Constrictibacter sp. MBR-5: one gene and its partner. The protein of the gene in region 2 binds, or shares a complex with, the protein of the main gene of each other region. Links are inferred from orthologs where the notes say so. Each region holds a gene or a part of one and is shown on either strand. Other genes may lie near its edges. The genes, in order: ABIE65_RS24880 and xseA.

Region 1 (15,920 bases), on a different replicon or contig from region 2:
GCGGCGCGATATCCGGCAGCCCGAGCTCCCTGCGCTGCGGCATAGCGCATCATGGCGGGGACGGCCGCCAGCGCGTTCGCCGGTGCCCTTACGAGATCCCAGCCGACGGCCGTGCGATGCAGCGACAGGGCGCCCCGCCAGCCGAAGGTTCGGCGCGCGAAGGGGCCTATGCGCTGGCGCCTCGCAGCAATGTAGCGGCCGATGGCGGCGTCGGCCGCCCGCACCACGGCAGCGCGTTCGGGGGCGGGAATCGGCGTGCCCGCTGTCACGCCGACGGCCGACGGTGAGGATCCTGGTTCGCTGTCCATGCTGCGTGAACGTCCGGGTGCCTCCATAGTGGCGCGGTCTCCGGGCATCCGATGCAGATGTTTTTCGGGTGGCGGGGTGGCCGTCGGATCCGTTTGCGGCCATCATCCCGGCCTGGCAAGCGCATACGTAACCGGGAGATCCGGTGCCCATGAAAAAAGTCGCTATCGGTATCGGCGCGTTGATCGTCGTCATCGTCGTGGCACTGTTCGCCGTCCCGGCCCTGATCGACTGGAACGGCTACAAGCCGCAGATCGCCGCGGCCGTGAAGGACGCGACCGGCCGCGAGTTGGTGATAGAGGGCGACCTCGCGATCTCTGTCTTGCCGAGCGTGCGGTTCAGCGCCGCCGGCGTGAAGTTCGCAAACGCCACCGGCATGGAGCCGGCCTACATGGCGAGCGTGCAGCGGATCGAGGGCGAGGTAGCGCTACTGCCTCTGCTCGGCCGCACCATCGTCGTGAAGCGGCTGCTGGTCGAGCAGCCCGAAGCCGATCTCCGCGTCGATGCCGCGGGCAATCCGAACTGGGTCTTTTCGGGTTCGCCCGCAGATGCGCAGGATCGTCCCGAGCCGCAGGGCGAGGAGGCGGGCTTCGGCGGGGAAGTGCGCATCGAGAACGCGCGTATCGTCGGTGGCCGCATCGGGTTCGCCGACGCGCGCACCGGCCAGAGGATCGACGCGGTCGACGTCGGTGTCGACCTGTCGGTGCCTGGGCTGTCGGATGTCGCCACTTTCGACGCGCGCATGACGCTGAACGGCGATCCCGTCACGGCGCGCTTCTCCTTGGACACGCCGCGCCGGGTGATCGACGGTGAGAAGGCGCAGGCCGTTGTTGCGCTGGAGTCGCCGAAAGCCCGCGCCGGCTACACGGGCGGCGTCCAGAACCAACCGGTCCCCGGTCTCGATGGGACCTTCGACCTCGATATCCCGTCGGTCGGGTCTCTGGTGGGATGGCTGGGCCGGCCCTTGCCTGCGGGCCAGCCGGATCCGGGACCGGTGAAGGCGCACGCGGTCTTCGCCGCTGACGGTCCGCGCATGGCGCTGACCGAGGCAGTGCTCCAGGGACGAGACCTGGACGCGAAGGCGTCCGGCAGCGTCGATCTGTCGGGTCCTGCGCCGAAGGTGGCACTCACCGTGGAGAGTGGCGTCATCAACGTCGACCGTTATCTGCCACCCCCGCCGAAGGAGACGCTGAAGGCTCCGCCGTCGAAGGCCGGGCCCCGGGACGGCCCGATTGCAAGCCTGCCGGACGAGGCGCTCGATCTCGAAACGCTGCGGCAGGGCGAGGCGGACATTCGCGTGCGCATCGCCGGTATCAGAGTGATGGGCTTCACCGTCGGGCAGACGGATTTCACCGCGACGTTGAAGGACGGCAAGCTCGCTGCGGACCTCGATCAGCTGCAGATCTACGGCGGCACCGTCCAAGCGCGCACGACCCTGGATGCGTCCGGTCCGGCGCTGGCACTCGCCGCGAGCGGCAAGGTCGACAAGGTCGACGTCGGTGCGCTCGCCCGCGCGGCATCGCCGAAAGAGCAGCCACCGGTCGCGGGCGTCGTGTCCGCGACGCTCGAAGCCGATGGGCATGGTGAAAGTGTCCGCAAACTGGCCGAGAGCCTCAAGGGTCGGCTGACCGCGGACCTGGGCGGGATGAATGTCGCCAACGCAGCCGCTGGGGCACTCTCCGGACTGACGCTGGACCTGACCCTGCCCGGATTGGACAGGGAGCCGACGCTGGCGGCGACGTTCGTCTACAACCGGGAGAAGGTCTCGGTTCAGGCGCAGACCTCGCCGCTGCCGCAAATCGTGTCCGGCGACCGCTTCGATCTCGATGCATCCGTGAAATCGGCCGTAGTCACAGCGGGCTACGACGGTGCGGTGATCAAGGCGCCGGTCGCCGGCCTCGACGGGACCTTCACCTTCTATGCGCCCTCTGCCGCGCGCATGGCTGCCTGGCTCGGCCGGCCGATCGAAGGTCAGGATCCCGGACCGATCAAGGCGCGCGCCGTGTTCGCCGGCGACGGTGCAAAGATCGTCCTGCGCGAGGCGACTATCGCCTCGGCCGGTCTCGACGCGACCGCAAAGGGTTCGTGGGAGCAGAAAGGCGCCGTCACGCAGCTTGCGCTGGACGTGAAGGGCGGTGTCCTCGACGTCGACCGCTATGTGGGGCCTGCTGCACCGGCCGCGTCGCCAGCGGGGACCGGACCGGCAGGGAATCCCTTCGCCACATTACCCAACGAGCCCGTCGACCTCTCCGCGCTCCGCAATCTCGATGCCGACGTGAAGGTGGACCTGGCGGGCGTGAAGGCGGCAGGACAAAGGCTTGGCCGCGTGGCGTTGACCGCTCGGGTCGATCGGGGCATCGCGACGATGAAGGTCGACGAACTCGCACTGTACGGCGGGCGGGTCGGCGGCACGGTGAAGGCCGATGCATCCGGCAAGGTGCTCGCTCTCGATGCGGACTTGAAGGCGTCCGGCGTGCGGGTCGACGAGCTGCTTCAGGCGTCGGGTGGACCACCGGTACTCGGTGGGACCGCTGCCCTCGACCTGACGGCACAGAGCCGCGGCGCATCTGCACGCGCCCTCGCCGACGCGCTTTCCGGACGGCTGACAACCCGCCTCGCTGGCGGCGGACAGGGGCAGATCCCCCTGTCGGACCTCGACCTGAGCCTCGACCTGCCGGGAATGGCCAAGCAGGCCTCGCTCCAGGTCGCGGCGACCTACAACGGGGAGAAGGTGACGGCCACCGCTACTGTGAAGGATCCGCGCGCAGCCCTCGGCGGCAACCGTTTTCCGGCGTCCTTATCGCTTTCCGCGGCACCCGTTACGGCCGGCTTCGACGGTACGGTGCAGCAAGCCCCCCTGCCGGGACTGGACGGGAAGGTCGATCTCGACGTTGCGTCGGTCGCCCGCCTCGCCGCTTGGCTGGGGCAGCCACTCGACCAGCCGGACCCGGGCCCCCTGAAGGTGACGGCGACGTTGGCCGCCGATGGCCCGCGGATCGCACTCAAACAGGCGACGATCGACGGCAAGGCGCTCAAGGCCACTGCCGAAGGCAGCATCGACACGACATCGATGCCCCGACGATTCGACGCGAAGGTCGTCGTTCGCGAGGCCGACCTCGACGCCTATCTGCCGCCGTCCGTCACCGCTGCGCCGCAGAAACCGACGCCCGGACAACCGACCGCCACGACCGGCTGGAACGAGGAGCCGATCGACCTCGCAGCATTGCGCGAGAACACCGGCAAGGTTGATGTGACGCTCAATGCCGTCCGCTATCGCGGCCTCGTCGTCGAGACGGGGCGGATGACGGCGACCCTGGCGGGAGGAACATTGACCACGGCGTTATCAGACGTCCGGACCGCGGGGGGCAGCATCGCCGGAAAGGCTTCGCTCGCCGACACCGGGCGCGGGGTCAAACTCGATTACGACGCCTCGGCTTCGGGTCTCGCGGCACGCCCCCTTCTGACCGCCTTCGCCGGTACCGACCGGCTCGCCGGCACCGCCAGCTTCGCCGCGCAGGGGACGGGCACGGGCCGAAGCCAGAAGGACCTCATGTCCAGCCTCGACGGCGCCGGCTCGTTCAAGTTCCTCGACGGCGCGGTCTACGGCATCAACATCGCGGCGGCGTTGCGCAAGGTCGGTGCCGCTGGCCTGGACCAGGCGGCAGGAGCCGAGCAGAAGACAGACTTCGCCGAACTCTCCGGCACCTATGTGATCCGCGACGGGATCGTGGAGAACAAGGACCTGAAGATGCTGGCGCCGCTGCTGCGTCTCGGCGGCGGCGGCACGGTCGACCTGCCACGGCAGACCGTCGACTACACGGTCGATGCGACGCTGGTGGCGAGCCTGAAGGGGCAGGGCGGGAATGAGGATCTCGCCGGGATCCCGGTGCCGATCCGCATCACCGGCCCCTGGTCGGCGCCGCGATACGACGTGCAGTGGGACCGGATGCTGCAGAATCTCGCCAAGGATCCCGAAAAGCTCAAGAACCTGCCGGGGTCGTTGAAGGATCTCGCTGCCGGAAGCGGCGTCAAGCTCCCCATCCCCGGCCTCGGAACCGGAGACGGTACTGGATCCGGCGCGGGCGGGATCGGAGGGCTGCTGCAGGGCCTCACCGGCCAGAGGGCGGCCCCGAGTGCGCCTGACGGTGCCCCGACCGGCGGCACGTCGGCTCCCGCCGCACCGACGCCGCCCAAATCGCCGACGGCACCCCAGGCACCGACGACGCAGTCCGCACCGTCGAGCACTCCTCAGGCCGGGCAGCCGAAGCCGCGGCAGGAAAGCGAGCCCGAGAAGCTGTTGCGCGGGCTGTTCAACCGATGAACTGAGGGGGCGGTCGCCGGCCTTCGCCGCCGGTGGCCGCCTGCCGTCGTGCTCGTCGCGGCCTCAGGCGCGCGCCGGGCGCTCGACGGCGTCCCGGCCGAGTGCCATCAGTGCGGTCGCGACGATGCCTGCAGCGTCGAGGCCGGCGATCTCGTACTGCCGTTCCGGCTTGTCGTGATCGACGAAAATGTCCGGCATGACCATCGGCCGGACCTTCAGGCCGGCGTCGAGCAGGCCCTGGTGGGCGAGAAGGTGGAGAACCTGCGTCGCGAAGCCGCCGATCGAGCCCTCCTCGATGGTGATCAGGACCTCGTGCTCGCGGGCGAGCCGGCGCAGCATGTCTTCGTCGAGCGGCTTGGCGAAGCGTGCGTCGGCGACTGTGGTGGAAAGGCCGCGTGCCTGGAGCTGGTCGGCCGCGGCGAGGCATTCCTGGAGGCGCCCGCCGTAGCTGACGATCGCGACAGTGGTGCCCTCGCGCAGGATCCTGCCCTTGCCGATTTCCAGTGGTGCGCCGATGGCTGGCAGTTCGAGACCGATGCCTTCGCCACGCGGATAGCGGAGGGCGGAGGGGCGGTCGTCGATGCGCGCGGCAGTGGCCACCATGTGCCGCAGTTCGACCTCGTCGGCCGCCGCCATCAGGACGAAGCCGGGCAGGCATCCGAGATAGGCGACGTCGAACGAGCCGTGATGCGTGGCACCGTCGGCGCCGACATAGCCGGCGCGATCGATGGCGAAGCGAACCGGCAGTTGCTGGATCGCGACGTCGTGCACGACCTGGTCGTAACCGCGCTGCAGGAAGGTCGAGTAGATCGCGGCGAACGGCCGGAACCCTTCCGAAGCCAAACCGGCCGCGAACGTCACGGCGTGCTGCTCCGCGATACCGACGTCGAAGGCGCGGTCTGGGAAGCGCTTGGCGAAGGCGTCGACACCTGTGCCTCCCGGCATCGCCCCGGTGATCGCCACGATGCGCTCGTCCCGCTCCGCCTCGGCGATGAGGCTTTCCGCGAAAACCTTCGTATAGGCGGGCGCCTTGGCGGTCGACTTGGCCTGGACCCCGGTGACGACGTCGAACTTGGCCACGCCGTGATACTTGTCGGCGGATGCTTCGGCCGGTGCGTAGCCCTTGCCCTTCTGGGTAACGGCATGCACCAGGACCGGCCGCGTCTCCCGGCTGTCGCGCACGTTGCGCAGGACCGGCAGCAGGTGCGAGAGATTATGCCCGTCGACCGGCCCGATATAGTAGAAGCCCATCTCCTCGAACAGGGTGCCGCCGGTGAGTAGCCCGCGGGCATATTCCTCGGCCCGGTGAGCCGCCTTCTTGAACGGATCCGGGAAATGCTCCGCCATCTGCTTGGCCACGTGGCGGAACGAGCGGTACGACTTCGACGAGATCAGGCGCGACAGATAGGCGCTCATGGCGCCGACCGGCGGCGCGATCGACATGTCGTTGTCGTTCAGGATGACGATCAGGCGCTTGTTCATCGACCCGGCATTGTTCATGGCCTCGTAAGCCATGCCGGCGCTCATCGCGCCATCGCCGATCACCGCGATCACGTCGTTGTCGGCACCTTGCAGGTCACGCGCCACCGCCATGCCCAGCCCGGCGGAGATAGAGGTCGAACTGTGCGCCGTGCCGAAGGGGTCGTATTCGCTTTCGGCGCGCCTGGTGAAGCCGGACAGGCCGCCGGCCTGGCGAAGCGTACGGATGCGGTCGCGGCGCCCGGTCAGGATCTTGTGGGGGTAGGCCTGGTGCCCGACATCCCAGATCAGCCGATCGCGCGGCGTATCGAACACGCTGTGAATCGCCACGGTCAGTTCCACCACGCCCAGACTGGCCCCGAGGTGACCACCCGTCAGCGAGACGGCGTCAATCGTCTCCTGCCGCAGTTCGTCGGCCAGCAGCGCCAACTGCTCATCGTCCAGGCGGCGAAGGTCCTCGGGCCACGTCACGCCGTCCAGAAGGGGGGTCTTCGTGTTGGGAATCGTCACGGTAGCTTGGCCCTCCCTTTATGACCTTCGCTCGACCACGAACCTGGCGGCGGCCCGGAAAGGATCGGCGCCACTGCCCAGGCCGTCGAGATGCGCGACCGCCTGGTTGGCGAGCATGACAGCGTGCTGACGTGCCGCCTCCACGCCCAGCAGGGCGACCACCGTCGCCTTGCCGGCGCCCGCATCCTTGCCGACCCGCTTGCCGGTTTCCGCTTCGCTTCCTTCGGCATCCAGCAGATCGTCGGCGATCTGGAAAGCGAACCCGAGGTCGTGGGCATAGGCTGCGAGAGCCGCCCGGACTTGGCTTCCGGCATTGCCGAGCACCGCGCCGGCCGAACAGGAGAATGCGATGAGCGCGCCCGTCTTCAAGCGCTCGAGCCGGGCGACCGCACCGATGTCGAAATTCTCTTCTGCCGCACGCAGGTCCAGCATCTGGCCGCCGACCATGCCGCGTCCGCCAGCCGCAGCGGCGAGGTCGCGCACAAGGTCGCAGCGAACCTGCGGATCCCAGTGCGTGTCCGTATCCGCGAGGACCTCGAACGCCAGGGTCTGCAGCGCATCGCCGGCAAGGATCGCGGTGGCCTCGTCGAAGCGACGGTGCACCGTCGGGCGCCCGCGTCGCACGTCGTCGTCGTCCATCGCCGGCAGGTCGTCATGCACCAGCGAGTAGGCATGGACGAACTCCACCGCAGCCGCCACCCGCAGCGCGCTCTGTTCCTTGACGCCGAACATGCGCGCCCCCGTGAGAACGAAGAACGGGCGCATCCGCTTGCCTGGCCCCAGGACGGCGTAGCGCATCGCTTCGAACAGAGGGGCCTCCGGTCCGGTCGGCTCAGGCAGGAGCCTGTCGATCACCGCGTCCACGGACGCAGCTGCGTCCGAGAGAGCGGACCTGAAGATCGCGGAGGTGTTCATGCTGGGCTCGGTCGGGTCGTCAGAACGGAATGTCGGACGGCTCGGCCCGCACGGTTCCGTCCGGTGACAGCGAAATACGCTCGACCCGTTCCTGTGCCTCGCGCAGCTTGGCCTCGCACTGCCGCTTCAGTGCGACGCCGCGCTCATACGATTCGATGGCCTGGTCCAGCGTGACCTGACCGCGCTCGAGGCTCGTGACGATGGCTTCCAGCTCCTTCAGCGCGGCCTCGAAGCTCAGGCTTTCCGGAGCAGCTCCTACCGTCTCTTCCTGCATACGCTCGTCCAACTCGCTCGATGCCGCACGATCCGCGGCGCGATGGATAGACATAATGCCCTTTGAACGCCATCGCGACCCCGGTGTTGCCAATCTCGGGCTTTAGGCGCGATTCGGACCTATGCGGCCATCAATACGCGGACGTGAGCGGCTGCGCTCGCGGCGAGGGATTCGAGATCGTAGCCACCTTCGAGCGTCGAGACGATGCGTCCCGCGCAGTGGCGCGACGCCAGTTCAACCAGCTTTTCGGTCACCCAGGCGAAGTCGTCGGCGACGAGGTGCAACTGGGCGAGGGGATCGGCCGCATGCGCATCGAACCCGGCCGATATCATCAGCAGATCGGGGCGAAACTGCTCGAGTTCCGGCAGGATCCGCTCCGCAAAGACCAGGCGGAACGTCTCGCCAGCCGCGCCCGGAGGCAGGGGTGCATTGAAGATGTTGCCGACGCCGCGCTCCGCTGCTCGTCCCGTTCCTGGGTAGAGCGGCATCTGGTGGGTGGATCCGAAGAACAGGCGCGCATCGTTCTCGAATGCGGCCTGCGTGCCGTTGCCGTGGTGGACGTCGAAATCGACGACAGCGACCCGGTCCAGCCCGTGGACAGCGAGCGCATGAAACGCGCCGACGGCGATGTTGTTGAAGAAGCAGAAACCCATCGCCCGGTTAGGCTCGGCATGGTGGCCGGGCGGGCGAACGGCACAGAAGGCGTTCGTTGCTTCTCCGCCCATGACGGCATCCACGGCAGCGCGGACGGCCCCGGCGGCTCGCACCACCGCGTCGCGCGAACCAGGCGACGCGATGGTGTCGTCGTCGAATCGAACGTAGCCGTCGGTCGGCATTCCGGCGAGCACGGCCGCTACATACTCCGCGCCGTGCACGCGCGCGAGTTCCGCAGGCGTCGCCTCCGGCGCTTCGCGCAACGCCAGCGCCTCGAATTCCGGGCCGGAGAGGGCTGTCAGAACCGCCTGCAGCCTGGCCGGCCGCTCTGGATGTCCGAGCGCGGTATCATGGCCGAGGCATGCCTGATGAGTGATCAGAAGCGTGGTCATGTCCGCTCCCCGCTGCCGCACCTGGTCCGAAGGCGATCCCGGCCGGGACGCGGCGCACCGTCAGTTGATCCTGGTATAGGTGAAGGGTCCGAGTTCCATGTAGCCGAGCTCCGGTTGGCCGACGACGGCCATCGTCTCGAGCAACTGGTCGCCGTCCCGATCGTAGAAGCAGATCCCCTTGGCAGTGGGAATCGACAGCCGCGGATTGCCCGTGAAGGCGCACCAGGCCGTCGGTGAGCCCGTGCCGGAAGCGGTCAGCTCGAGCCCGTCATCGATCTCGACGCGCCCCATATCGCCGAACGACCGATAAAGACGGCCGTGGAGGCGGACCGATTGCGGCTGAACCACGGCGGGGGCCGCCATCGCTGGGGTGGCAGCGGATGCGCCGCTGTCGGTTGGGGCCGGCGAGAGCGTCGTAGCGACGACCACGGGTCCCGTTGTCGAGACTGCCGCCGGGCGAGCAGGGGGGGGCGCAAGGTTGACCGGCTCACGCTCCAGCAGGGGCTCCGCGACGGCAGTCGCATTCTGCCGGGGAGTAGCGGCCGCTGGGGCGAGGGGTGTCGCGGCATCCTGGCTTGGCGGCGGCGGCGGCGGCGGTGGCGCCGGACGAGGGGAAGGGGCAATCGCAGGCACCGCTGCGCTTCCATACCAGGTGGATGAGCCGTCCCAGGCGCTGACGCCCCCAGGACGGGAGAAATCGCATCCCGCGACCGCGGTGGCAGCAAGCCAGACAGGTAGGAGATGAGCCCATCTCAGCCTTGCCCGGAGCGCTGTTGTCTTATGCGGCATGTATGGCCTGCCCTTTCGTCCCGATCCAACAGGGGTAGTCAAAAACGAGCCGAAAAGCCACAGGATCAGCGTGCTTCAACTTTCGTCATCCGTCTCAATTCCGCCGCATATGGACGATGATGTTGGTCGGTAGACGCAGGGCGGCCACCACCTATATCCGGTTAGGGCGGTATGTGGGTCCCGTCACCGCGAGCGGTACGACTTAGAGAAATTTTGGACCTGACACGGCTCTTTGGGCGTTGCTGCGGAAGAGAGGCTTGTTCTCTCATTTTGAGAATACGATAGTATGTCCGAGGACATGCGGCATTTACATGTGGGTTGGTGGCTTCGATGGTCACACACTATGGGATCACCCTTCCAGGCGTTCACTCGCCGCGTCATCCGGGCGACCTGCGGTGGCCGGCACGGCACGTCGCCCTCGCGCTGATGCTGTATCTGGCTCTCGCGTGGTCGGCGCTCAGCCTGATCGTGATGTTGCTGGTGTGAGTGGCTGGGCCCTGGGGCTGATCGCAGCGTACGGCGCCTTGTCCAGCGTGGTGACGTTGGTGGGATACCGGTTTGGCCGTCAGCCGTTCTTTCGCGCATGCCTGCTCGGTGCGGCATGGCCGCTATTGGCGGCTGGCGCCTTTATTTCGGTCAGTGACGATGCCCGCTCCTGAGGATCGGAGACGATGAAGAATGGATCGGCCGGGGCCGGTTCGGGAGGCCCCTCCGGGAACGACGGCGAGGACGCCCGACGCGAGGCGAGCCGGACCTATCATCGGGAGTACAATCGGCGGAGGTTTGCCGAGGATCCCGAGTTCCGTGAACGCAAGAACCGGAACAATCGCGACTATTACCGTCGCCGCTGGGAAGCCGATCCCGCGTTCCGCGAGCGCAAGCGCGAGGCGAACCGCAAGTCGCAGGAACGGCGGCAGTCGAGCCGCGAGGGCGAGCCCAGGCTCGGGCGGCGGCGCGGGCCGACGGAGATCGACCGTCATGTCGGGAGCAGGGTGCGCGACCGCAGACGGGCACTGCGGATCCCCATCGACGAGGTGTCGGATCTGCTCGGGGTGAAGCGCCGTCAGGTCGCGCTCTACGAGCGCGGCGAGACGACCCTCACGTCCAGCCAGCTCCACCAACTGGCACAGCGTTTCGCGGTTGCCGTGGACTGGTTCTTCGCCGAACTCGACGACGATGCCCCCGCCGGCAGCGCGGCCAGTGAGGTGTTGCCGCCGGAGTCCCCGGAGACGGAGGAGGTCGCCCGAGCGTTCGCCGCGATTACCGACGAGGTTTCGCGGTTACGAATGCTCAGCCTCGTCCAGAGCCTGTCCGAAATCCGGAACTGACGCCCCGATCGGTCAAAGCGTGAACAGGTGGCCTCTGTGACCTAGGCGCCGTGGGTCGACGCCGGCGGCAGTCAATGCTCCCCACATCGAGGTGGCGATGCTATCGAACATCATGATGCCGGTGCGCGCCTCCAGGGCGGGGGTGGACGTCGCCGCATCCATGTTTGTGCACAGGACGGTGATCCCCTGCGGTCCCGTTTCTGCGACTTCCGCAACCATCCGTTCGATCCGGGGCGCCGTTACGTCGGCAAAATGGAAGTTCCGGCTTTCGCCGGCGTGCCGTTCACCGGTACAGACGAAGCCTTCCTTGGCCATCGTCTCGACGATTCGTGCCTGCACGTCCGAGGTGTAAGGCGATACCAGACCGAATCGCTGGACCGCAGCCCGTCTGAAGAGTTCGACGAGTGACAAAACCGCTGACGTTGCCGGAATCCCGGTGCGTTCGGTGATGGCTGCGCACAGTCGTCTATCGCTGTCGAGCCCCATCCAGCCCGCAGAGGTTCCGTTCCAGCAGATGGCGTCTACCTTCGCATCCGCGAGCAATTCCGCGGCCCCCAGCATCGGCGCCATGTCGAACTGCCCCAGCGCCGCGTCGCGTAGCGAGATCTCCACCACGCGGAATCGCCCGAAGTGAACGGATACCTCGGGCAAGTCGGCGACAAGGGCGGCACACACTGGTTCGAGCACGGTGTTCGACGACGGCGTGAGCATCCCGAGACGGATACGGTCGGGCACGGCAATAGCCTCCGGATCTGCGGATCAGTCGATCGGGACGGTTCGTCCGGTCGGATCGTATCGCACGAGGGCGCCGTTCTGCACCGTCTGTCCCGTGAGCGCGCGGATTACGCCCCAATGCGTCACGACTGCGACCCGTCGCCAGTCTTCACGCTCGACCATACGGTCGCGGAAGGTCGTGCATCGCGCTTCGAGCAGGGCCTCGGGCTCGTCCTCGTGATGCCACCAGCGTTCGTCGAGATGATCGAACGCATGCGCCGGCCATAGCGCCGCCAGCTCGGATCTCGCCGTCCCGATGTCGCAGGCGAAGCCCATGCGCTCACGGATCAACGGTTCCACGCGGATTGGCAGGTCCAGCTCCGCTGCAATGATCGCCGCCGTCTCGAGCGTGCGCCGATAGGGGCTGACGACCAGCTCCACGACGTCCTCTCCTGCCAGCGCCGCCGCCGCAGCAGCAGCCTGGGTGCGCCCGATATGCGTCAGGCCCGGATCCTCTATCCCTGGATCCTGCCGCGTCGCACCGAAATGAAGGTTGAAAAGAGTCTGGCCGTGGCGGATCAGGATCATGGCCGCGTCGGTCTCGCCCATCTGCACGGCGGGAAGAAGTCGCTAAGTTAGCACGGCCCCTCAGGTCGCCAAAGCATCGCGACTCTCGGAGCCGCGATGGCCGGCGTCCGGTACTTGCGGCAGCCTGAGCGTCACGCAGGTTCCCTCGTCGGGGCGGCTCTCGATATCCAGCGTCGCACCGATCATGCGGGCCAGCCGGTCGGCGATAGCCAGGCCGATCCCCATTCCTGAACCCGAACGTGAGGTCAGCCCGCCGAATCCGTGAAACGCCTCGCGTACATGCGGCAGCCGGCTGGTGTCGATGCCAGGCCCGTTATCGGTGATGCGCACCCAGACCTCCTCGCGGCCGTGATCCGGCTCCCGACTGCACAGCGCCTCCAGTTGGACTGCTCTTCCCGGAGGGGTGTAGTTCACAGCGTTGTCGAGAAGGTTCGTCAGAAGCTGTCGTAGTGCGCCCGCGTCACTCACCACCCGACCTGCATCGGGGCAGATCCGGCGCGAAAACACGAGCCGCTTCTGCTCGATTCGTCCGGCGAAGCTGTCCGCGACGTCTGCCGTCACTGCGTTGAGGTCCACCGGCTCTGCCGTGACGGCACTGCCTTCGATGCGTGACAGTTCCAGCAGGCCGGTCAGAATGCCGAGCAGATGCCGGCTGCTCCCGGCGATGTCGCGGACATAGCCCTGGTTTCGCCCGCCGATCGGGCCGAACATCTCACTGTCGACCATGTCCGCGAAACCGATGATCGCGTTCAGCGGCGTCCGCAACTCATGGCTCATATGAGCCAGGAACGCCGTCTTCGCCTGACTAGCCCGCTCAGCCCGCGCCATCGCCTCTTGAAGAAGCGTTTCCGAGCGCCGGCGTTCGATGGCTATGCCCGCTACCTGGGCCGCATTCTCGATGAAGTCGAGGTCGTCCTGAGAAGGCGCCCGCGGGGTCGCATAATACGTCCCGAAAGAGCCCAGGCAGGTGCCGTCGCTCGCGAATACCGGCTCGGACCAGCATGCCCCAAGCCCGGCCCGCGCCGCGAGATCGCGAAAGTTCTTCCAGAGCGGGTCGGCCTGGATATCGATCACGACGACGCGCTGCCGCAAATGGGCGGCGGTACCGCAGGAGCCGACGGCGGGACCGATCTCGGTCCCATCAATCGCCCGACAGTACCAGTCGGGAAGACTGGGGGCCGCTCCGTGTTTCAGGCGGCCGTCCTGGACCAGGAGGATGGAGGCGATCATGCCGGGCGCTGCACTCTCGGCACCGCGAACGAGCGTCTCTAGGACCTCTTCAAGGGCTCCGCCTCGGGCGAGCAGCCGCAATGCGCGGTTCTGCCCATGGAGTAGCCGGTCGTGCGCCGGATGCCTGTCATGCCGCGGCTTGCCGAGGTCGTCGGGCCGGCAGCCGGGGGTAAGCGAAACCTTGCTGTCGACCGTGGTCATCTGCTGCGATGTACCGATCTCGTTCTGCACGTGCAGGCATGCTCAATGAGGGTATTGCACCACGGTCCGATTAAGAACCCTTCAATAGAGGGATCAAGTCAAAGCAGCAGCACCAGGATGCCGCCGATGACGAGGAGGATTCCGACGATCTCCGTTGGATTGGTTCGTTCCCGAAAGACCATGACGGAGGCGATGAAGGTGAAGACGAGCTCGATCTGACCCAGCGCCCGCACGTGGGCCGCATTCTCGATCGTCATGGCGGTGAACCAACCGGCAGAGGCCGCCATACCCGATACGCCGACCCAGATCGAAACCCGCCACGAGCGGGCAACGGCGGTCAGTTGCCCCGGCTCGCGGATGCGCATGTAGACGGCCATCACCACCGTCTGCAGGATCAGTACGAAAGCCAGCGTGAAGGCGGCGCGGATGGCGAAGTTGCCGCTGTCGAGCGACAGCGATGCAGCCCGGTACGAAACAGCCGACACGCCGAAGAAAGCGCCCGACGCCAGACCGATGAGGGCGGGCTTGTCGAGCCAACTCGTCAACAGGCGCCGCGCCGTGAGTTCGGTTCGCGCCACCGACAGGGCGATCACGCCCGCCAGGCTGATCAGGATCGCCGCCAAGGCCTGCGTCGAGACGGCATCGCCAATGACCAGTGCGCCGATGAGCGCCGTCTGCACCGTCTCGGTCTTGGAATAGGTGGTGCCGACCGTGAAATTACGGAACGAGAAGAGGTAGACGAGCAGCGCGGTCGCTGCGATCTGCGCGAGACCGCCGACCGCAGCATAGCCGGCGAAGGTCCAGTGCAGATCGGGCAGCGGATCGCCGCTCACCTGCGCCACGCCGGCCAGATAGAGCCATGCGAACGGCACGGCATAGACGAAGCGGGAGAAGGTGGCGCCGGAGGTGCTGAGCCTGCCTTTGAGGTGCTTCTGGAGCGCCGACCGCAGGTTCTGGCAGAACGCGGCGAAGACGGTGATCGGGATCCAGAGTTCCATTAGGGCAATCCCTAGCTGATCGGCCGCGGACACGGCCGGGGCGTGGCGGCCACGATGGGCCGCTGACGATGTTGGAGACGGATTGGAGGCTTAGGGCTTGCCGCCGCCGACCCGAAGCTGCGCGCCGGCCACATAGGAGGCGGCATCCGAGAGCAGCCAGACGACGGCCTCGGCGATCTCTTCCGGTCGGGCGGCGCGGCCCATCGGCACGCCGGCGCCGACGCGGCGCGCGCGATCCGGCCCCGGCATGTCGGTTTCGGTTATGCCCGGCAGCACGCCGTTCACCCGAATGCCTTCGCCTGCGACTTCCTGCGACAGGCCGATGGTGAGACTGTTCAGGGCGCCCTTCGACAGGGCATAGAGCACCCCGTCGCCGGGGTTGCCGATATAGGCAGACCCCGACGACACGTTCACGATGGCCCCGCCCTTGCCGCCGTGCCGCGTCGACATGCGCGCGATCGCCTCCTGCGCACACCAGATGCAGCCTTCGACATTGACCGCCAGCACCTGCCGGACATCGGCCGGGTCGAGTGCATCCAGCCGGCCGCGCGGGCCGTGGATCCCGGCATTGTTCACCAACGCCGTCGCCACGCCGAGGTCGCGGTCCACGGTCTCGAACATGCGGCGAACGGCATCCCGGTCACCCGTGTCCGCCTGCACCGGGAAGCCGCGCCCGCCGGCGGCGTCGACGTCGCGGGCGACCGCCTCCGCCTCTGCCCTGCCGCTGCGATAGTTGACGGCGACGCTCCAGCCGCGCGCCCCGAGCAGTCGGCAGACCGCCGCACCGATGCCTCGGCTGCCTCCTGTGACGATCGCTGTTCCAGTCATGATTCCCCCCGCGCATCGTGTCGTCGTGGTGCCCGCTCATGCACGCGCCGAGCCGGCGGGTGCCACGGGCTGCATCCGGCGGCTCGCCGCCTGCGCTCGTCCCATGATCCAGGCCGGGAGCACGGCGAAGATCGCGAGGCCGGCGGCCGCCAGGAACGTGTCTTGAAAGGCGAGGGCGCTCGCCTGCGCGTACACCACCTGTCCCAGATAGTGCAGCGCACCGGGCATCTGCTGCGTTTCCGCAACACCCGTCTGCGCCAGGATTTCCTCCACTGAATGGAGCAGGGCGCGGCTCGTCGCGTTGGCGTAGTTCTGCGTCGCGGTCAGCGCCTCCGCATGGAATCGCGTCCGCATCTCGAGGAAGACGACCAGCAGGTTCACGCCGCACGCGCC
Region 2 (10,186 bases):
CTGCGACGGATCCCCGTGCGCCCCGGGATCTTGACCGCCGCAGCCCACGGGCAATGTGTTACGCATGAAGCCCATGCCGCAACGGAAGCATAGCTGACATGACTGCCCCTGACGCCGATCTGCTGAACTTCCTCGCCGATGTCTTGGCGAAGGCAAAATCCGTTGGCGCGGATGCGGCGGATGTGCTGATGGCGGAGGGCCACTCCATCTCTGTCGCGCAGCGCCTCGGGCGCCCGGAGCGGCTGGAGAGAAGCGAGGGGTACGACCTTGGTCTTCGCGTCTTCATAGGCCGTAGGCAGGCGATCGTTTCTGGCAACGACCGCCGGCCTGAAGCAGTGTCCGAACTCGTTGAACGCGCCGTTGCAATGGCTCGCGTAGCGCCGGAGGACGCCTTCTGCGGGATCGCTGATCCAGATCAGATCACGCATCAGGTGCCTGACTTGGACATCTGCGATTGGACCGAGCCGGAGACGGCAACCCTCGTCGACAGGGCGCGCGCCGCCGAGGAGGCGGCCTTGGCCGTCTCGGGCGTGACGAACTCGGAGGGTGCTGAGGCCGGATGGGGCCTGACGCGAATCGCTTTGGCCGCAACGAACGGCTTCGCCGGTGCTTACGCGCGATCGAGCCACTCCGTCAGCGTGAGCGCTCTGGCGGGTTCCGGGACCGGCATGGAGCGCGACTATGACTACAGCAGCACCGTTCACGGAGCGGACCTAGACGATCCCGCAGCCGTCGGTCGCCGTGCCGGAGAACGGGCGGTCCGGCGGCTGAACCCGCGCAAGGCCGCCACCGCTAAAGTGCCCGTCATCATCGACCAGCGGCTGGCGGGGGGGCTATTGCGCAGTTTCGCCGGGGCGATCAACGGAAGCTCGATCGCTCGAGGCACCAGCTTCCTGAAGGACCGCATGGGGGATCGGATTTTTCCGCAAGGTATCAATATTGTGGACGATGCACTGCAGCCGCGCGGGCTAGCATCGAAGCCTTTTGACGCCGAAGGCCTCGCAAGCGGCCGGACCCTGCTGGTCCAGGACGGGGTCCTCAAGAGTTGGGTACTCGATCTCTATGCGGCTCGCAAACTCGGACTCTCGAGCACAGGCCATGCGTCCCGCGGAACCGGCGGCCCGCCGTCTCCGTCGACGACGAATCTCTACCTCGAGCCTGGTAGGCAATCTCCAGCCGAGTTGATCCGCGAAATAGGCCAAGGGCTTCTCGTGACGGAGATGATCGGTACAGGGGTGAACCTTCTGACGGGCGACTACAGCCGCGGTGCCGCAGGCTTCTGGATCGAGCGCGGTGAAATTGCGTATCCGGTGAGCGAGATTACCGTCGCTGGGAACCTAAAGGACATGTTCCTCGCGCTGACCGCCGCCGACGACCTCGTGTTCCGAGCGGCGGTTAACGCGCCGACCTTGATGATCGAGGGCATGACTGTCGCTGGGCGCTGAGTAGAGCCTCGCAGGCTGAAATTACAAAGCCTACCTCTTCGCAGATTGCGATTATGTTTCGGGTGCATGACGTTTCCGTTTGTAGGGATAATATATTTTGTTAGGTCGGCTGTCCGGGAAGTGAAGATGTCACATTAGTCCTGTAGACCGGCATCATTGTTTGGCATCCACAGGGGTGGGTGGTGATGCGGAAGCTTCGGTACAGGACAATCTGGATATCCGACGTTCATCTAGGGACGCGCGGATGCCAAGCAGCAATGCTTCTCGATTTCTTGCGCCGCACGGAATGCGAGAACCTCTATTTGGTCGGCGACATCGTCGATGGCTGGCGGCTTCAGCGCCGTGGCTACTGGGACGCTTTGCACCATGAGGTGATCCAGGCGCTTCTCGGCAAGGCGCTGTCTGGGACCCGGGTCGTCTATATTCCCGGAAACCATGACGAGTTGATGCGCGGCTACTTGGACACGGAACTCGGTGGCATCAGCATCGTCGGCGAGGCGATCCACGAGACTGCGGATGGTCGTCGCCTTCTGGTTGTGCATGGCGACGAGTTCGATGCGGTTGTCTGCTATGCTCGCTGGCTGGCTGTTCTCGGCGACCATGCCTACACGCTCACCCTAATGCTCAACACTTGGTTCAATCGGGGCAGACGTCTATTCGGCAAGCCCTATTGGTCGCTGTCGGCCTACCTGAAGCGGCAGGTAAAGAATGCGGTCCAGGTCGTCAGCAGGTTCGAGACGGAGGTCGCTGCCGCTGCCCGGCGGCGCGGCGTCGATGGCGTGATCTGCGGCCACATCCACACGGCCGCGATCCGCGACTTCGATGGGCTTCTCTACTGCAACGATGGTGACTGGGTAGAGAGCTGCACTGCGCTCGTAGAAGACGATCGCGGTCATCTGCACATCCTTCATTGGGCGGAGATGGCGCAGGTCGTCGATCGCACGGTGCCCGAACTGGTGGCGCAGGCAGCATGAAGATACTCCTCGTGACAGACGCCTGGGCGCCGCAGGTCAATGGTGTCGTCAGAACTTACGCGACGGTCATTCCGTTAATCGAGGCCGAGGGGCATACGGTTAGGGTGATCAGCCCCGAATCCTATCGCAGCGTCGCTTGTCCTACCTATGGGGAGATCCGGCTGGCTTTCCCGCCGGGCGGGCGGTTCGTCTGCGACATCGAGAGCTTCGCGCCAAACGCTATCCATATCGCGACCGAGGGACCGCTCGGCTGGCGCGCGCGTCGTTATTGCCTTGCGCGCGGCGTGCCGTTCACAACAGCGTTCCACACCCGCTTCCCGGAGTATGTTCATGCGCGCACCGGCATGCCGGTCGCACTGGGCTACCGGCTCCTGCGCCGTTTCCACGCCCCCGCCCGTGCGACGCTCGTCGCCACCGCCGGGCTCAAGGCGGATCTCGCAGATCGTGGCTTCGAGCATCTGGCGCTCTGGTCGCGTGGCGTCGATACCACGCTGTTCCGGCCTGATCCTGACGCCTGCCTAGAGGGGGCTGGCCCGATCTCTTTGTATGTCGGCCGCGTGGCCGTCGAAAAGAACGTCGAGGCGTTCCTGTCGCTCGACATCGCGGGCACCAAATACGTCGTCGGCGACGGCCCTCAACTGGCTGAACTGCGGAGCCGCTATCCGTCCGTGCGCTTCGTCGGCCCCAAGCATGGCGAGGAACTAGCCCGGTATTTTGCCGCCGCCGATGTATTCGTGTTTCCGAGCCGGACTGACACATTCGGGCTCGTGCTGCTCGAAGCGCTCGCGTCCGGTGTGCCGGTGGCCGCCTATCCGACGCGAGGGCCACTCGATGTCGTGGGCTCGTCTCCCGTTGGCGTGCTCTCGGAGAATCTCGGCGCGGCGGTGCGGGCGGCTCTCATGCTGGATCCGGCGGCCTGCCGACGACATGCTCTCGGCTTCACGTGGCAGGCATGTGCGCGCGCGTTGCTCGACCACGTTGCGCCGCTCGACCGACCGTTCGAGGTGATGGTGCCGCGCGCCGCCTGATGTCCTGATCGACCGTCGCGGCCGAGCGCCGCGGCGGCGCGACCATCGGGTACGATGTCGACCTGTGATATGACTGCCGCGATGTCGGCAACCTACGCAGCACCCGTCGCGGAGCGGAGCGCGGTCCTCGTGCGGCGGCTTCTGCGCGACCATGTTCGCCGCCATGGACGCCGCATAGCAATCGCCATGGCGGCAATGACCGTCGGGGGAGTGGCAACAGCCGGTCTGGCTTGGCTGATGCAGCCGGCGCTCGACCGGGTCTTCATCCAGCGTGATGTCGAGATGCTGGTCATCGTGCCGGTCGCCGTGGTGCTGCTGACCTGCTTCAAGGGCGGCGCCGCCTACCTTCAGGAAGTGCTTGTCGCCCTCGTCGGACAGCAGGTGGTCGCCGACCTTCAGAAGACGATGTACGCGCACCTCTTGCAGGCCGACCTCGCCTTCTATGCGGCCAACAGTACAGGCGCGCTGGTTTCGCGCTTCACCACCGACCTGCAGCTGTTGCGCGAGGCGCTCGCCCGGGGACTGGTCGGTGTGGCGCGAGACGCGGTGACGCTCGGCTGCCTCGTCGGCGTAATGTTCTGGCAGGATTGGCGGCTGGCCACTGTGGCGTTCTTCGTCTTTCCCGCCGCGGTCGTGCCGATCGTGAGGGTCGGTCGGCGCCTGCGTACGGCTTCTGCCCAAGCCCAGGAGCGGGCGGGCAGTCTGGCCGGCCTGATCGAGCAGGCCTTCCAAGGCGCCCGGCACGTAAAGGCTTACGGTCGGGAGGATCACGAGGCCGCGCGCGCCGGTCTGCGCGTCGATACCTTCACCGATGCACTGGCGAAGACAGCCCGGCTGCGCACGGCGACGCGTCCTGTCATGGAGGCGCTGACGGGCATTGCCGTCGCTTCGGTCGTCGTCTACGGCGGCGGCCGGGTGCTCGCCGGCACGACGACGCCGGGGACCTTCTTCTCCTTCGTCGCGGCCCTCATGATGGCGTATCAGCCGCTCAAGGGTCTCGCCAGCCTCAATGCCGTCCTTCAGGAGGGGCTCGCTGCGGCGCAGCGGGTCTTCGATCTGATCGACCTGCAGCCGCAGATCCAAGACCGCCACGATGCAAGCGATCTTCGCCTCGCCGGCGGCGAAGTCCGGTTCGAGAACGTCTGGTTCGGCTATGAGACGCAGCCGGCAGCGCTCCGCGGGGCCAACTTTGTCGCAGCCGGCGGGCGAACCACGGCCCTGGTCGGGCCGTCCGGTGCGGGCAAATCGACCATTCTCAATCTCGTTCCGCGTTTCTTCGACGTCGACGAGGGCAGGGTCACGATCGACGGTCAGGACGTCCGGGACGTCACACTGACCTCGCTTCGCGAAGCGATCGCTATCGTTACGCAAGAGCCGGCCCTCTTCGACGACACCGTCCGCGCCAACATCGCCTATGGTCGCGCCCACGCAACCGACGCCGACATCACAGCCGCCGCGGTCGCGGCCGGCGCCGACGACTTCATTCGGGCGATGCCGCTCGGCTATGAGACGATGGTCGGCGAACAGGGGCAGCGGCTGTCGGGCGGGCAGCGGCAGCGGATCGCGATCGCGCGTGCCATGCTGAAGGATGCGCCGATCCTGCTGCTCGACGAGGCCACGTCGGCGCTGGACAGCGAGTCTGAGGCTCAGGTGCAGGCCGCGTTGAGGCGCCTGATGGCTGGGCGGACCTGCATCGTGATCGCGCACCGGTTGTCGACCATCGCCGATGCCGACCTGATCCACGTCGTCGAGGATGGCCAGATCGTCGAATCCGGCAGTCACGGCGCCCTCGTGGCGAGCCAGGGCCTCTATGCCCGACTGCATGGTCTGCAGTTCCGCACTCCGGCCGCCCGATGCGAGGGCACGGCATGAGCGCGGGACTGGCCGCCTATCGCGCAGCGGCGGCACTTGCGGCTCCCGCCGTTGGACTCCTGCTGCGCCGCCGTCTCGCTGCCGGGCGGGAAGATGCCGGAAGGCTCGGCGAACGGCTCGGCGTGCCCGGCATGGCGCGGCCCGCCGGCGGGCTGGTCTGGGTCCACGCCGCGAGCATTGGCGAATCGGTGTCGGTACTGCCGCTGGTGCAGGCGATCTGCGACCGTCCGTCGGCACCGACCGTGCTCGTCACCAGCACGACCACCGCGTCGGCGTCGATGCTGTCGCGCCGGCTCCCGCCGGGTGCCATCCACCAGTATGCGCCCGTCGACACGCCTGGGGCGGTGCGCGGGTTCCTGCGGCACTGGCGGCCCGATCTCTCGCTTCTCGTCGAGTCGGAGCTGTGGCCGACCATGCTGACCGAGGTGCGGCGGTCGGGCATCCCGATCGTCCTGCTGAACGGCCGGATGTCGGACCGCTCGTATCGCCGCTGGTCGCGGGCGCCGTCGGCAGCCGCGAGTCTGCTCAGAGGCTTCGCCCTTTGTCTGGCACGCAGCCCGGAGCAGGCGGCGCGCCTGCGCTCGCTGGGAGCGCTGAAGGTTCGCTGCGTCGGCGACCTGAAGGACGCTGCTGATCCGCTGACGGCCGACGGCGAGGCGTTGGACCGGCTTCGGGCCGCTGTGGCGGGACGGCCGGTGTGGCTGGCGGCGAGCACGCATCCCGGAGAGGAAGAACTTGTCGGCGCTGCACATCGCATCGCGGCGCGGCGGCACGAAGCGTTGCTGACGATCATCGCGCCGCGCCATCCCGAACGGGGCGAGGCGGTCGCGGACCAACTGCGACGTGGGGGCCTCTCGGTCGCGCGCCGGTCGGCCGGTGATCGCATCGAGCCGCAGACCGAACTCTACATCGCCGACACGATCGACGAACTCGGCCTGTTCTATCGGCTGGCGCCGGTGGCATTCGTCGGCGGCTCGCTGGTGCCACACGGGGGCCACAACCTGCTGGAGCCGGCTAGGCTCGGCTGCGCGGTGCTTCATGGCCCGCACGTCGCGAACTTCGCCGAGACCGTATCGGGCATGACGAAAGCCGGCGCGGCCGCGCTGGTTGACGATGCGGCCGGCCTGGGTGCGACCGTCGACCGGCTGCTAGCGGACCCGGCGGAGCGACAGCGACTGGCCGATGCGGCGGCGGCGTTCGTCGCGGGGCGCGGCAGGGTGCTCGAAGCGGTTCTCGCGGAACTCGCACCCTTCCTCGACCCGATCCGGAAGCCGGCAGCTGACTGAGATGCGGCCGCCGCGCTTCTGGCAGGACGGGCGCGGCGCCTGGCCGCTGTTGCTCCAGCCGCTGACGCCGGTCGCCCGCTTGTGGGGCGCCGCCCGCTTCGTCGCGCGCCGGCCGCAACGGGTGGGCGTTCCGGTCGTCTGCATCGGCAACCTCGTCGCCGGCGGCGCCGGCAAGACGCCGGTCGTCCTGGCGTTGCTGCCGTTGCTGCGCGAGCGGTACGGCTGCGACGCGCACGTCCTGGCCCGCGGCTATGGTGGGCGCACCGCCGGCCCGTTGCGGATCGACCCCGACCTGCACGACGCTGCCGCCATGGGCGACGAGCCGCTGCTGCTGGCGCGGTCGGCGCCGACCTGGATGGCGCGCGACCGCCGAGCGGGAGCCAGGACCGCGGTCGCGGCAGGTGCGCGGCTCCTGCTGCTCGACGACGGCTTCCAGGACCCGTCGCTCGGCAAGGACTTGTCGCTCGTCGTCGTCGACGGCGGCTATGGCTTCGGCAACGGCCGTCTGATGCCCGCCGGGCCGCTGCGCGAGCCGGTGGCACGGGGCCTCGGCCGCGCGGATGCGGCGGTGCTCGTCGGGGCGGACCGGATCGGGATCGCCGACCGCCTCGCCGCGCGCCTGCCGGTACTGCGCGCCACGGCCGTTCCCGGTCCAGACATCCTGTCCCTGCCGACCGCGCGGGTGTTCGCCTTCGCCGGCATCGGCCGGCCCTCGAAGTTCTTCGACATGCTGACCGAATCGGGCCTCGACGTGGCCGGCAGCCGCAGCTTTCCCGACCATCACCGCTATCGTCCTGACGAGGTGATGCGGCTGTGCGACGCCGCCGCCGCCTTGCGGGCGATCCCGGTGACGACCGAGAAGGACCATGTCCGCCTGCCGCCCGAGGCGCGGGCGATGGTGCGGCCCATCTCGATGTCGCTGCACTGGGCCGACGCCGAGGCCGTGCGGGCGCTGCTCTACAGCAGGCTGCCCTGATCCGGTTCGTCGTCGCGTCGGCGGCGCGGCTTGCGCACCTGCGGCGCTGGTTCGGGCTCCGGTGGCGCTTCGGTGCCTGCGGCGGTCGCCCGGGCGTCGCCGTCGCGGAAGGTGAGCGTCAGCGGCATGCCCGGCCGCACCTCCGCCCGTGACGTGAGGGTGTGGTCGCCGTGCTTCACCAGGGCGAAGCCGCGGTCGAGGACCCGCTGGTAGGAGTAGCTCTCCAGCAGCGCCGACAGGTTGCCGAGACGGACTCGCTCGTCGGCGACCCGGCGCTCCATGCCGCGGACCAACCGTTGCTCGGCCGACAATCGCTCGAAGCCGTGGCGGGCGCGGGTCACCAGCGTCGCCGCCGTCTGGTCGAGGGCCCGGGCATGGCTGCGCAGTTCGCTCGCCTTGGCCTCGATCTGGTCGCGCGGGTGGCGCAGGCGCGCCGCGAGTTCGGACAGCCGGCCGGTGCGGCGCTCCAGCATGTTGGCCGCCGCGTTGGTGAGGCGCTCGCTCCGGTCGTCGAGGCGCTGGACCGCCGTCTGCAGGAGCGAGGCCGCGTCGGGCAGGCCGCGGGCCAGGCCTTCCAGCCGCGCCGCGCGATCTTCGATCGCCCGCCGGCCGCAGGAGACCAGCCGGCGCTCGCGGTCGAGCAGCTGGGCCAGCAGATCGGCCCGCACCGGCACCGCCATCTCCGCCGCGGCGGTCGGCGTCGGCGCGCGCCGGTCGGCGGCGAAGTCGATCAGCGTCGTGTCCGTCTCGTGGCCGATGGCCGAGATCAGCGGGATCGGGCTCTCCGCCGCGGCGCGGACGACGACCTCCTCGTTGAAGGCCCACAGGTCCTCCAGGCTGCCGCCCCCGCGCGCCACGATCAGCACGTCCGGCCGCGGCACCCGACCGTCGGCCGGAATGGCGCCGAAGCCGCGGATCGCCGCCGCCACCTGGGCCGCCGCCGTCTCGCCCTGGACCGCCACCGGCCAGAGCAGCACGTGGCGCGGGAAGCGGTCGCGCAGCCTGTGCATGATGTCGCGGATCACCGCACCGGTCGGCGAGGTGACGATGCCGATCACGTCGGGCAGGAAGGGCAGGGGCCGCTTGCGCGACTCGTCGAACAGGCCCTCGGCCGCGAGCGCCTTCCGCCGCTCCTCCAGCAGCTTGAGCAGGGCGCCTTCGCCGGCGAGCTCGATCGATTCGACGATCAACTGGTACTGCGAGCGGCCGACATAGGCCGAGACGCGGCCCGTGCAGATCACCTCCAGCCCGTCCTCGGGGCGGATGGCGAGGCGTGCGGCACTCTGGCGCCAGCAGCAGGCCTCGATCACCGCCTCGTCGTCCTTGAGCCGGAAGTAGAGGTGGCCCGATCCGTGCCGCTTGAAGTTGCTGATCTCGCCGCGGACGCGCACCCGACCGAACTCGCCCTCCAGGGTCGAGCGAATGGCGCGGCCGAGGTCGCCGACGCTGAACTCCGGAAGGTTGCTCGCAGCCGGCTTGGGCGGCGGAGGCGCATCGAAGGGAAGCTGAACCATATCTCCGTTTACCCCGCGACGCCGCTGCCGACCAAGGCCCGAATGACCGCCCCTACACGCCGGGTGCCGTCGCCGCTAGGCTGGCGCCCAACCAGCGGAGGAACCCCATGGACCAGATGCCGACCGGGCAGATTCCCGGCTTCTACCACCGCCGCATCGGCGACATCGCCGTGACGGCCCTGAGCGACGGCTACCTCGACGGATCGGTCGAGGTGCTGCGCGGCATCGGCGCGGACGACGCGCATGCGATTCTGGCGTCGAACTTCCGGCCGGTGCCGGGGCGGCGCACGTCGGTGAACTGCTTCATCGTGCGCTCCGGCGGCAAGACCGCGCTGATCGACACGGGCTCCGGCGACTATATGGGACCGACCGTCGGGCGGCTGCAGGCGCACCTCGCGGCGGCGGGCGTCGATCCGGCGGCCATCGATGCGGTGCTGCTGACGCACATGCACCCCGATCATTCGGCCGGCCTGACCGACATGAAGACCGGCAAACCCTTCTTTCCGAACGCCGAACTCGTCTTCCACGAGAACGAGGAGCGGCACTGGTTCGACGACGCGGCGATGGCCAAGGCCGACGAGCGGACCCGGCGAATGAACTTCCAGGCGGCGCGCGAGCAGTCCGCGCCCTATCGCGACCGCTGGCGCCTGTTCCGCGAGGGCGAAGTCTTTCCCGGCGTCACCGCGATCCCGGCGCCCGGCCACACGCCCGGCCACACCACCTATCTCCTCGCCTCCGGCGACCAGCAGCTGCTGATCTGGGGCGACACGGTGCACGTGCCGGAGGTCCAGACCGCGCGGCCGGAGGTCACCGTCGCCTACGACATCGACCCCGCTTCCGCCGAGGCGTCGCGGCGCCGCGTCTTCGACCGTGTCGCCACCGACCGCCTGTTGGTCACCGGGATGCATCTCCACTTCCCCGGCTTCAACCACCTCAAGCGCAGCGGCGACGGCTATGCGCTGGTGCCGGAAGCCTGGTCGCAGACCATGTGACGTCAGGAGGCGGTGTCCGCTAAGTGGCGTCAGCGCGCGGCGCAGCCCTTCTCCAGGTCGGAGATCGCGGCGCCCGAGCCCTTCGACGAGTAGGCGAAG

What was found.
Region 1: the proteins of xseA (region 2) and ABIE65_RS24880 are in contact, whole or in part, in a cryo-EM structure (PDB 8TXR), measured with the Escherichia coli proteins. The link is inferred for Constrictibacter sp. MBR-5 from one-to-one orthologs.

What each region holds. Positions count from the first base shown.
Region 1 is NZ_JBEPTK010000020.1:25,968-41,887, forward strand. Bases 6,179-9,085 are described here. They hold ABIE65_RS24880 (exodeoxyribonuclease VII small subunit), read right to left. Parts: upstream 7,806-9,085; coding sequence 7,551-7,805; downstream 6,179-7,550. Other genes in these bases: dxs (1-deoxy-D-xylulose-5-phosphate synthase), read right to left, coding at 6,179-6,610; ABIE65_RS24875 (polyprenyl synthetase family protein), read right to left, coding at 6,635-7,531; ABIE65_RS24885 (histone deacetylase family protein), read right to left, coding at 7,925-8,851; ABIE65_RS24890 (hypothetical protein), read right to left, coding at 8,912-9,085. Also shown: ABIE65_RS24860 (DUF6635 family protein), read right to left, coding at 1-308; ABIE65_RS24865 (AsmA family protein), read left to right, coding at 458-4,627; more of dxs, read right to left, coding at 4,691-6,178; more of ABIE65_RS24890, read right to left, coding at 9,086-9,214; ABIE65_RS24895 (hypothetical protein), read left to right, coding at 9,971-10,126; ABIE65_RS24900 (helix-turn-helix domain-containing protein), read left to right, coding at 10,312-10,968; ABIE65_RS24905 (maleate cis-trans isomerase family protein), read right to left, coding at 10,981-11,703; ABIE65_RS24910 (histidine phosphatase family protein), read right to left, coding at 11,728-12,291; ABIE65_RS24915 (sensor histidine kinase), read right to left, coding at 12,331-13,731; ABIE65_RS24920 (EamA family transporter), read right to left, coding at 13,800-14,699; ABIE65_RS24925 (SDR family oxidoreductase), read right to left, coding at 14,790-15,527; ABIE65_RS24930 (DHA2 family efflux MFS transporter permease subunit), read right to left, coding at 15,564-15,920. UniProt on the Escherichia coli protein: Bidirectionally degrades single-stranded DNA into large acid-insoluble oligonucleotides, which are then degraded further into small acid-soluble oligonucleotides.
Region 2 is NZ_JBEPTK010000002.1:156,726-166,911, forward strand. What follows is about bases 6,830-9,730. They hold xseA (exodeoxyribonuclease VII large subunit), read right to left. Parts: upstream 9,096-9,730; coding sequence 7,563-9,095; downstream 6,830-7,562. Other genes in these bases: lpxK (tetraacyldisaccharide 4'-kinase), read left to right, coding at 6,830-7,581; ABIE65_RS04735 (MBL fold metallo-hydrolase), read left to right, coding at 9,203-9,730. Also shown: ABIE65_RS04700 (TldD/PmbA family protein), read left to right, coding at 99-1,445; ABIE65_RS04705 (UDP-2,3-diacylglucosamine diphosphatase), read left to right, coding at 1,631-2,419; ABIE65_RS04710 (glycosyltransferase family 4 protein), read left to right, coding at 2,416-3,447; ABIE65_RS04715 (ABC transporter ATP-binding protein), read left to right, coding at 3,529-5,319; ABIE65_RS04720 (3-deoxy-D-manno-octulosonic acid transferase), read left to right, coding at 5,316-6,605; more of lpxK, read left to right, coding at 6,607-6,829; more of ABIE65_RS04735, read left to right, coding at 9,731-10,087; ABIE65_RS04740 (hypothetical protein), read right to left, coding at 10,117-10,186. UniProt on the Escherichia coli protein: Bidirectionally degrades single-stranded DNA into large acid-insoluble oligonucleotides, which are then degraded further into small acid-soluble oligonucleotides.